3 regions of the Exiguobacterium sp. R-17 genome follow, and region 2 is predicted to be linked to each of the others. Evidence: riboswitches for the same ligand, from Rfam matches in the RefSeq annotation. Region 2 holds a riboswitch; each other region holds the start of a gene.
The links. Region 2 has a riboswitch for S-adenosylmethionine ahead of ACN9MT_RS13260 (methionine ABC transporter ATP-binding protein). Riboswitches for the same ligand answer to the same signal wherever they lie in the genome.
Positions count from the first base shown of each region.

Region 1: it holds a riboswitch for S-adenosylmethionine, as region 2 does, so the genes downstream of both, mtnK (S-methyl-5-thioribose kinase) here and ACN9MT_RS13260 (methionine ABC transporter ATP-binding protein) in region 2, are expected to answer to the same signal.
Region 3: it holds a riboswitch for S-adenosylmethionine, as region 2 does, so the genes downstream of both, ACN9MT_RS12285 (methionine ABC transporter ATP-binding protein) here and ACN9MT_RS13260 (methionine ABC transporter ATP-binding protein) in region 2, are expected to answer to the same signal.

Region 1 covers NZ_CP184372.1:418,528-421,806, reverse strand. The annotation lists gene mtnA (S-methyl-5-thioribose-1-phosphate isomerase) at 1-581, opposite strand, end outside; gene mtnK (S-methyl-5-thioribose kinase) at 578-1,744, opposite strand; SAM riboswitch class I at 1,822-1,925, opposite strand; SAM riboswitch class I at 2,131-2,232, shown strand; gene ACN9MT_RS02300 (2,3-diketo-5-methylthiopentyl-1-phosphate enolase) at 2,303-3,279, shown strand, end outside.
Region 2 covers NZ_CP184372.1:2,519,867-2,523,145, forward strand. The annotation lists gene ACN9MT_RS13250 (alpha-glucosidase) at 1-32, opposite strand, end outside; gene ACN9MT_RS13255 (aminotransferase class I/II-fold pyridoxal phosphate-dependent enzyme) at 181-1,368, shown strand; SAM riboswitch class I at 1,431-1,535, shown strand; gene ACN9MT_RS13260 (methionine ABC transporter ATP-binding protein) at 1,621-2,634, shown strand; gene ACN9MT_RS13265 (methionine ABC transporter permease) at 2,624-3,279, shown strand, end outside.
Region 3 covers NZ_CP184372.1:2,323,113-2,326,391, forward strand. The annotation lists gene ACN9MT_RS12280 (methionine ABC transporter permease) at 1-394, opposite strand, end outside; gene ACN9MT_RS12285 (methionine ABC transporter ATP-binding protein) at 391-1,413, opposite strand; SAM riboswitch class I at 1,492-1,596, opposite strand; gene ACN9MT_RS12290 (bifunctional cystathionine gamma-lyase/homocysteine desulfhydrase) at 1,654-2,820, opposite strand; gene ACN9MT_RS12295 (PLP-dependent cysteine synthase family protein) at 2,813-3,279, opposite strand, start outside.

The DNA of each region.
Region 1 (3,279 bases), 900 kb from region 2:
AGTAATGGTCGCGTCTCACTCGCAAAAACAGATAATTCAATGCCGCGTTCTTTTGCGATATAGAATGGCGCAAGTGCTGTTCCATAAGCAGCGGTCGCAATCGATCCAGCATTACAGATCGTTAGGATCCGGTTACCTGACTGGAACAATTCAAGTGCATGAATCCCGATTTGACGTGACGTCTGCGCATCCTGATCGTATAAGGCAATCGTCCGCTGCTCTAGCCGTTCGCGGATCTCTTCTACCGACGTCCCGTCTTGAATGATTGGATTCAATTGATCAAGGACATTTCGTAAGTTAACAGCCGTCGGTCGTGTCGCGAGTAACGTCGCTGATGTCTCAAGCAAGGCTTGCTTATAGATCGACAGTTCTGCTTCAAACCGGTACGCCTCTTGAACGAGTACGAATCCGCCAAATAAACTGATCGCAGGCGCCCCTCGGACGCGCAGTTGTTTAATCGCTTCGACCGCTTGTGCAAGATCGGTAATGACTTCATAGTGTTCTTCCTGCGGTAGACGTGTCTGATCGAGAATCGTCAAGACACGATCTTCATAACGAATACTTTGAACGAATGTACTCATCGGCTAAGTTCCTCCGTTACGTCGAAGTTTCGTAAATCATCAAATGTCCGGCATTCGGTCCGACGTTTGATTAACGCCGATCCTAAACGTAAAGCATGTTGTTTTCGTTCTAGTCGTTCTGTCATAGAACTAATCGTTTCTAAATCAGCGACTGGTGCGAGTCCGATCGTCCGACGAATCAGTTCGCAACCGGCAAAGCCAAGGGCATCCTGCAAGATCGTGCTCAGTACATCGTCGACGAGTCCCGATGTCCGGAATGGTTCGACGGCTTCGCGTTCCCATAAGGCGCGGAACGTCGAAGCGAACGTCAGCCAGAACGTATCGATGTCGCGAATCCGGGCATCACGAAGTGCTGAATAATCCGGGTATGCTGCAAAGAATAAGTGGGCGATGAACTGTCCGACATCAAATCCGAATGGACCATAAAAGGCGAATTCTGGATCGATGACTTTCGTTTCCGTTGCCGAAGCAAAGATGCTTCCTGTATGTAGATCGCCGTGTAGCAACGCATCTCCTTTCGTGATGAAAAGCGCTTCGAGTTTTGCGACTTCGCGTTTCAACTCATCGTCCGCCCATAGACGTGCCACCTCTTCTTCAAGCCCGGCTTCAATCTCGTTCGTCTCCGCGTCATGGAACGGATCCGTGAAGATTAATTTTTCCGTGATGTCGCACAAGTCCGGATTGTAGTACGTTCGGGCGACACGTTTTTTTTCAACCGGACCAAGCGCAAAGTCCGATGTATGGAATAAAGTCCGAGCGAGATAAGAACCAATATGTTCCGCAAGCAACGGATACTGTTCACCTGCGAGTAAACCGCTTCGAACGATTGTCAGATGTGAAAGATCTTCCATGACCGTATACGCCTCGTCGTGACTAGCATGAAAAACACGCGGTACGAACGGCACGGCATGCCGGGCGAATTCACGGAGTGCGGATTGCTCGATCCACGCCCGCTCGAGTGATAGTGGCCAGCTTTCACCGACGACTTTCGCGTACGGAAGTGCTTGTTTTAGAATCAATCGATGTTCACCTTCTCGAATTCGAAAGACAAGATTGAGATTGCCGTCGCCAATCTCTTCTGCTTCGACGGCTCCGTCGCCGATCAGTCCTAGTGAGCGGACCCGTTCGATCGCGTCCTGTTCTGTAAATGCTTTGTATGTCATCTCAGTTCCCCCTGTGTGATACACGAAAAAGCGCCTCTTTTCGTCATCGAAAAGAGGCGCAGGAAAGTCACTGCGTCCTCTTATCTCTCAGACGAAACGTCTGTTGGATGTAGCACCGTGCCAAGTGGTCGGTTGCTGCGGCGTCATCGGGCCAATTCCCTCTGCCAACTCGCGATAAGAGTCGTATGTAGTTGTCGTGTGTGATATTGATTTGAATCTTACGCAATCCTCTTCCCTGCTGTCAAATCGAAATCAAGCAGAAACGGATATCGTTTTTGCTCCATATATAGAAAGAGTATTTTCAAAAAAATAAATTTTCTAAAAATAGTTTGACAAGTCGTGACTCTCATGTAAAAATTGCAATTAGATTTCACAATTTCATCCAATTCTTATCAAGAGCAGACGGAGGGACAAGCCCTACGATGTCGCAGCAACCGACCTTTTGGCACGGTGCTAATTCTTGCAGCTACTAAGCTGACAGATAAGAGTCCACGTTCGAATCATTCATGGTCTCTTGTCGCTGACAAGAGACCATTTTTTTATTGAAGGAGGAAAGACATGGCTTACATCACAGCTACTTATCAATTGACCGCCCGCGATCGACTGGAGCAACGCGCCGAACAACTCGCGCTTGGTCTGACGGTTGGTTCCTGGACGGAGCTGAATCATCTTGAGCAACAACAACTCGCCTCATTCAAAGGAGAAGTCGTACATACGGAAGAACGCGACGGTAAAGGCTATATCACGATTCGTTACCCGGAACACAATGTATCGCGCGACTTTTCTGCGATCTTGACGACCGTCTTCGGGAAACTCTCACTCGACGGTGAAATCAAATTAACAGAACTGCTACTACCCGATACATTCACGTCGGATTTTCCAGGTGCGAAGTTCGGGATCGAAGGAGTTCGTTCCTTGATTGGTGTCGAAGATCGTCCACTGTTAATGAGCATCTTCAAAGGGGTCATCGGACGCGATTTATCGTTCCTTCGTGATCAACTCGAAGGACAACTTGCTGGTGGGATCGATCTCGTCAAGGACGATGAGATCTTATATGACAATCCGTTGACACCGACGATTGATCGGGCACGGATCGGACGTGAGGTTATCGATGCTCATTTCCACCGGACCGGTAAACGTGCGTTGTATGCGATCACACTTAGTGGTCCCGTCTTTACGCTCAAGGATCAAGCCAAACGATTGATTGACGCTGGAGCAACTGCTTTCTTGTTGAATACCTTCACATACGGACTCGACGTCTTACGTGAATTGGCAAGTGATCCGGAGATCAACGTTCCCATTTTCAATCATCCGGCTTACAGCGGTGCATTGATTGCTAGCCCGAACCACGGTGTTGCAGCGCCTGTCTTACTTGGCACATTACCGCGCGTTGCTGGTGCAGACTTAACACTATTCCCGTCACCTTACGGCAATGTCGCTCTTCCGAAGGACGTCGCCCGCGGCATCGCGGTCGAAGCGACTCGCTTCGGTCAGACGAAAGCGATTTTCCCTGTCCCTTCAGCCGGTATTCACCC
Region 2 (3,279 bases):
ACGACTGCTTCTTTCCAGCTAGCTCGCTTCATCTCCTCACTCCTTTCCCTACTCTCTATTCCCGCTCCACATATCTGTACCTGTTTATTGGACGATTTTTTTGAATTTCAAAAAAGTTCTTTTCTTTTGACTGAATATTCGTTATCCTTGACGACAATACTACGAAGGAGGCACACATCCATGAAACATTTCGCTCCATCCATCGCCATCGATCGGCTTCCTGCTCCCGTTTTCGCTGAACTTGCGAACCGGATCGGTGCTGTGAAAGCTGCCGGACATGATGTCATTACCCTTGGTCAAGGAACACCCGATCAAACGACGCCCGTACATATTCTCGACGCCTTGAAACAGGCGATCGATGAGCCAACAAACCTTCAATATCCACCATTTCGTGGACATGATTTTCTAAAGCAAGCCGTCGCGAGCTTTTATGCGAACGAATTCGGCGTCACAATCGATCCGGCAACCGAGGTCGCAATTCTTCTCGGTAGTAAAGCCGGAATCGTCGCCTTACCACAAACGATCGTCAATCCTGGAGAAGGTGTCATCGTCCCGGATCCGGGGTACCCGGATTACCTGTCTGGAGCAGCACTTGCTGGTGCTTACCCGATTACGCTTCCATTGCTTGAGAAAAATAACTTCCTGCCGGATTACGATTTACTTGATACGACAGATGTCGAGCGCGCCCGGATGTTGTTCCTCAATTACCCGAGTAATCCGACAGGTGCGACAGCGACAGCAGAAGCCTTCGAACAGACAGTTGCCTTCGCGGATGCCCATGATGTTTGTGTCGTCCATGATTTAGCCTACGGTGGCATCAGCTTTGACGGTCCGACACGAAGCTTCTTGCAGACGGAAGGGGCGAAAGATGTTGGAATCGAGTTGTTCTCACTCTCGAAACGCTTCAACATGTCTGGCTTCCGAATCGCTTTCGCGATCGGAAATCCGTCCGTCATCTCAAGCATCGAGACGTATCAGGAACATCTCTACGTCAGTGCCTTCACACCGATCCAACATGCAGCGACCGTTGCCCTGACGAGTGACCAAACGTGCGTCCGCGAGTTAAGTAGCTTGTATGAAACGCGACGCGATGCGTTGTTCGCAAAACTCGATGCAATCGGCTGGAGTGGACCACGACCGGGCGGTTCCTTCTTCGTCTGGCTCCCCGTGCCGGAAGGATACACGTCCCAAAGCTTCACGGATCATCTGCTTGACGAAGCACACGTCGCCGTGACCCCTGGATCATTCTTTGGTGAATACGGCGAAGGATACGTGCGGATCAGCTTAATTGCTGACGTCGAACGGCTAGAGGAGGCCGTCGACCGAATCGGAACGCTCAACCTGTTCCGGACACCTGTTGCGGAATAATTCTGAAAAAACATTTGACAGATGGGAATCATTTCCGTTAAAGTAAATCCCAACAGCATAACTACTTATCGAGAGCGACCGAGGGATTAGGCCCAACGACGTCCGGCAACCACCTATCAGGAACGGTGCCACATCCTACAGAATGGATTCATTCTGAGAGATAAGTTACGAAATCTTACACTTTCGTCGCTTTTTTCTGGTTGCTCTGCTACTAGGAAAAAGCGACTTTTTTTTGTACAAGGAGATGAGCAGATGATTGAATTCAAACAGATTACGAAACGGTTCGTCCGAGACCGGACCCCGATTTTCGCATTACGAGATGTCGATTTGACGATTCAAAAAGGAGAAATCTTTGGGATCATCGGTGAATCCGGTGCCGGTAAGAGTACGTTGCTTCGTCTGATCAACGGTCTCGAGCATCCGACACAAGGAACGGTAAAGGTCGACGGTGTCTCGCTCGGCGGAATGTCAAAAGCAGATTTGCGTCAACTTCGCTTGCGGACAGGAATGATCTTTCAGCATTTCCAATTGATCCAGTCGCGTAATGTCGCAGATAACATTGCTTTTGCACTGAAGGCTGCTGGCGTCAAACGAGCAGATTTTCCGGAACGGATCCGTGAACTCGTCTCGCTCGTCGGACTCGAAGGATTCGAGACGAACTTCCCGAGTCAGTTGAGCGGCGGACAGAAACAGCGCGTTGGGATTGCCCGGGCACTCGCGAATGATCCAACCGTCTTGTTATGTGACGAAGCGACCTCTGCCCTTGATCCGGTCACGACGCTGCAGATTTTAGATTTGTTGAAAGATTTGAATGAACGACTTGGATTGACGATCGTCCTCATCACGCATGAGATCGATGTCGTCAAACAGATTTGCCATCGTGTCGCGGTCATGTCGCAAGGGGAAGTCGTCGAAGTCGCCTCTACATACGATTTGTTCAGTCAAGCCAAACATCCGGTGACACAACATTACGTCGACACGGCACTCCAGATCGAGCTACCGGAACGCATCTTGCAAGCGACACCAGGAAAGATCATCCGCCTGCAGTTCACGGGCGAGAAGACCGGTGAAAGTACGTTATCGGAAGCCATCCGTCGATACGATATCTCGGTCAGCATCCTGCACGGAAAAGTCGATTACATCCAAGACGTCGCTTTTGGTGTCCTAATCGTCAGCTTGACGGGATCCTCCGATCAAATCGCACCTGCCCTCGACTGGCTTGCGGCGGAACTTCATACACTCGAGGTGATTCAGGATGTGGCTTGATCGTATACAAACGATGTTACCCGAGTTGTTGAAGGCACTTGGTGAGACGGCGTGGATGGTTGGCATTTCGCTTGCCTTCGCATTGGTCGTCGGGATTCCACTCGGGATTCTCCTGTTCGTCACCGACCGCGGTTTATTCTTTCAAAACATTGCCATCCGACGTGTCCTTGACTTCGTCGTCAACATCGTCCGGTCCTTGCCGTTCATCATTTTGCTTGTTGCCCTCATTCCATTAACGAAGTTCTTGCTTGATAATACGATTGGTCCGACAGCAGCATCCGTCAGCCTCAGTGTCGCAGCGATTCCGTTTCTCGCACGACTCGTTGAAACATCACTGCGTGAGATTCCACCTGGTTTGATCGAAGCAGCGGAAGCGTGCGGAGCGAAACCATTACGGATCATCGTCAGTATCCTTTTACCAGAAGCACTCCCTGGCATCATTCAGGGAATCACGCTAACGACGATCAGTTTGATCGGCTTCTCGGCGATGGCTGGTATCGTCGGCGGCGGAGGTGTCGGTGACCTCGCGATCCGCTTCGGCTACTATCGCTATGATAATCTCATCATGATCGTGACGATCGTCGTCCTCATCGTCATCGTCCAAAGCATTCAAGCACTTGGCAATCAACTGGCGCGAAAAACAGA
Region 3 (3,279 bases), 200 kb from region 2:
CGCCCATCGATTCCGCTGCCTCGATGACACCTTTATCGACTTCGCGTAACGCGAGTTCAACCATCCGACCGTAAAATGGTGCAGCACCGAAAATCAGTGCCGGTAATGCTGCCGTTGGTCCGAGGAACGAACCGACGATCGCTGTCGTAAATGGAATCAATAAGATCAGTAAGATGATGAACGGAATCGAACGGAAGACGTTGACGACCAAGCTCAGCACTGAATAAAACGCCCGATTCTTGAACAATAATTCTTCGTTTGTCGCATACAATAGTAAACCAATGATCAAACCGAGGACGAATGTCGAAACCCCAGCGATTGCCGTCATATAAACGGTACTGCCTGTCGCTTCCCACACCATGTCCCAGTCTAGGTTGTCAAAGAATGAAATCATCGGTGATCCACCTCCACTTCAACATCACTGGCTTGAAGCTTCGTGATGACCGTTTGTGTTGCTTCTGTTTCCCCGATTAACTGAATGAACAGCGTACCGAGCGCCCCTTCCTGTGATTGACCGACGTTTCCGCCGATGATATTGAACAGGACGGGTGAATCCTTCATGACTTCCGCGAGGATCGGACTTTCCGCCGTCGATCCGACGAATGTCAACTGAACGATTTTTCCGGTTGGGTAGCGTTCGCGGAGTTTCGCGAACGTCAACTCGTTTTCCGATGGCGACGTCAATTGTTTGACGAATTCCTTCGTCATCGCTTGCTTCGGATGACGGAAGACTTCTGCGACCGGTCCTTGTTCGACGATTTTACCGGCCTCCATGACGGCGACCCGGTGACAGATTTTTTGAATGACGTGCATCTCGTGTGTGATCAAGACAATCGTCAGTTTCAATTTTTCATTGATGTCGACGAGTAACTCAAGGATAGAGTCCGTTGTCTTCGGGTCGAGTGCACTTGTCGCCTCGTCACATAAGAGAACGTCCGGGTTCGATGCCAGTGCCCGAGCGATACCGACACGTTGCTTTTGACCACCGGATAATTGCGACGGATAAGCTTTTTCGCGTCCATCCAAACCAACGAGTTGGATCAGTTCCGCGACCCGTTCCTTGCGGCGAGCCTTCGGGAAGCCACCGAGTTCGAGTGGGAACATAATGTTTTCTTCAACAGTCCGTGACCAGAGTAGGTTGAAGTGCTGGAAGACCATCGAGACATTCTTGCGGACGCCTCGTAATTCTTTTGGTTTCAGTGATGTCATTTCGACACCATCGATTTGAATCGAACCACTCGTTGGTGCTTCGAGCATATTCAACAATCGGATCAAGGTCGATTTCCCTGCTCCGGAATAACCGATTATTCCAAAAATTTCACCGCGTTCGATTGTCAGATCGACATTCGCGACGGCTTCGACCGCTCCGCGCTTTGAGCGATAAATCTTTCCTACGTCTTGTAAACGAATCACAACTGTCCCTCCTAAAATAAAAAAAGTGCGCGCGTTTTAGAGCAAACGCGCGCACTTTTCAGTACACAAAACCATTTGCTCTCATCTCCCAGACTTTTGTCTGCTGGAATTAGCACCACTTCGGATCAGATCCGCGGTTGCCGGGTTTCATCGGGCCAGTCCCTCCACCACTCTCGATAAGAGTTTCGGTATTAAGTTTGTAGAATATATTCTGAATATTAGCAGGGGTTATTTTTGTTGTCAAACAGTTTTTTCAGAAACTTTTTCGAGGAACGTGAAAGCACGTGTTAAGTCTTCTTTCAAATCTTCCGCGTCTTCAAGTCCAACTGAAATCCGGACGAGACCGTCCGTGATGCCGAGTTCTGCCCGACGTTCTGCTGGGATTGACGCGTGCGTCATCCGTGCCGGCACCGAAATCAGACTCTCGACGGCACCAAGACTCTCAGCGAGTGTGAAGAAGTGTGTCGCCTCGACGAGTTTTTCTGCGTTCGCTGCTGAACCGACATCAAAGCTGATCATCCCACCAAATCCAGTCGCTTGTTTCGCTTGGATGTCGTGACCAGGATGTGATGCCAGTCCTGGGTAGAAGATGTTCGAGACGATGTCTTGCGCTTGTAGGAACGCAACGAGATCATGTGCTGTCTCTTCGATCGCATCCATCCGGATACCGAGCGTACGTAGACCACGGACGAGCAAGAAGCTGTCTTGCGGTCCAAGCACGCCGCCTGTCGAGTTTTGGATGAAGTGCATCTCTTCGCCAAGCGCATCATCTTTGACGACGACAAGTCCAGCGACGACGTCTGAATGTCCGCCGATGTATTTCGTCGCACTGTGCAAGACGATGTCAGCACCAAGTGCGAGTGGTTGTTGATGGTATGGTGTCGCGAACGTGTTATCAACGACGAGTTTAAGATCGTGACGTTTTGCAATCGTTGCGATTGCTGCGATGTCCGTTACTTTCAACAACGGATTCGTCGGCGTTTCGACGTAGACGATCTTCGTATTGTCTTGGATCGCTGCTTCCGTTGCCGCAAGATCCGTCGTATCGACGAACGTTACTTGGATGTTGAACTTCGGTAAGACGCGTTGCATCAAACGGAACGTACCACCGTAGACGTCGTCCGTCATGACGATGTGGTCGCCAGACTCAAGCAAGTGGAAGACAGCATGAATCGCTGCCATCCCAGAACCGAACGCAAAACCACGTGCGCCGCCTTCAAGATCCGCAATCAATCGTTCGATGCTCGTCCGTGTCGGGTTCGCTGTCCGTGAGTATTCGTATCCGTCCTTAAGTTGACCGATTTTATCTTGCTTGTATGTGCTTGTTTGATAGATTGGAGGTGTGACGGCTCCTGTTGCCCGATCGACACCTGTTCCTCCATGAATCAATGCTGTCTTCTTACGCATGAGTTTCGTCCACCTTTTCAAAGATTTGTTGGCTTAAATAACGTTCGGCACTGTCTGCGAAGACGGTGACGATCGTACTGCCGGGGTGACGCTTTGCGATATCAAGCGCAGCAACGAGCGCTGCCCCTGCTGAGCTACCGACGAGTAATCCTTCGCGAGCAGCGAGTGTATGAACCGCGTCAAATGCATCACGGTCAGAAATCGTATGAATCTCGTCGACGAGTTCACGCGGAACGAGGCTTGGCCATTTCGCTGTACCGATACCTTCTGTCTTATGCGGACCGGCTGGACCACCGTTCAAGACGGAGCCTTCCGGTTCGACGATTGCTGCTTTTGTACCGAGACGTTGTTTTAAGAAGTCCGCTGTTCCGGCGAACGTACCACCTGAACCACAACCGGCAACGAACCAGTCGATATGCGGTAAGTCCGCAATCAGCTCAGGACCGAGTGTCCGCTGAT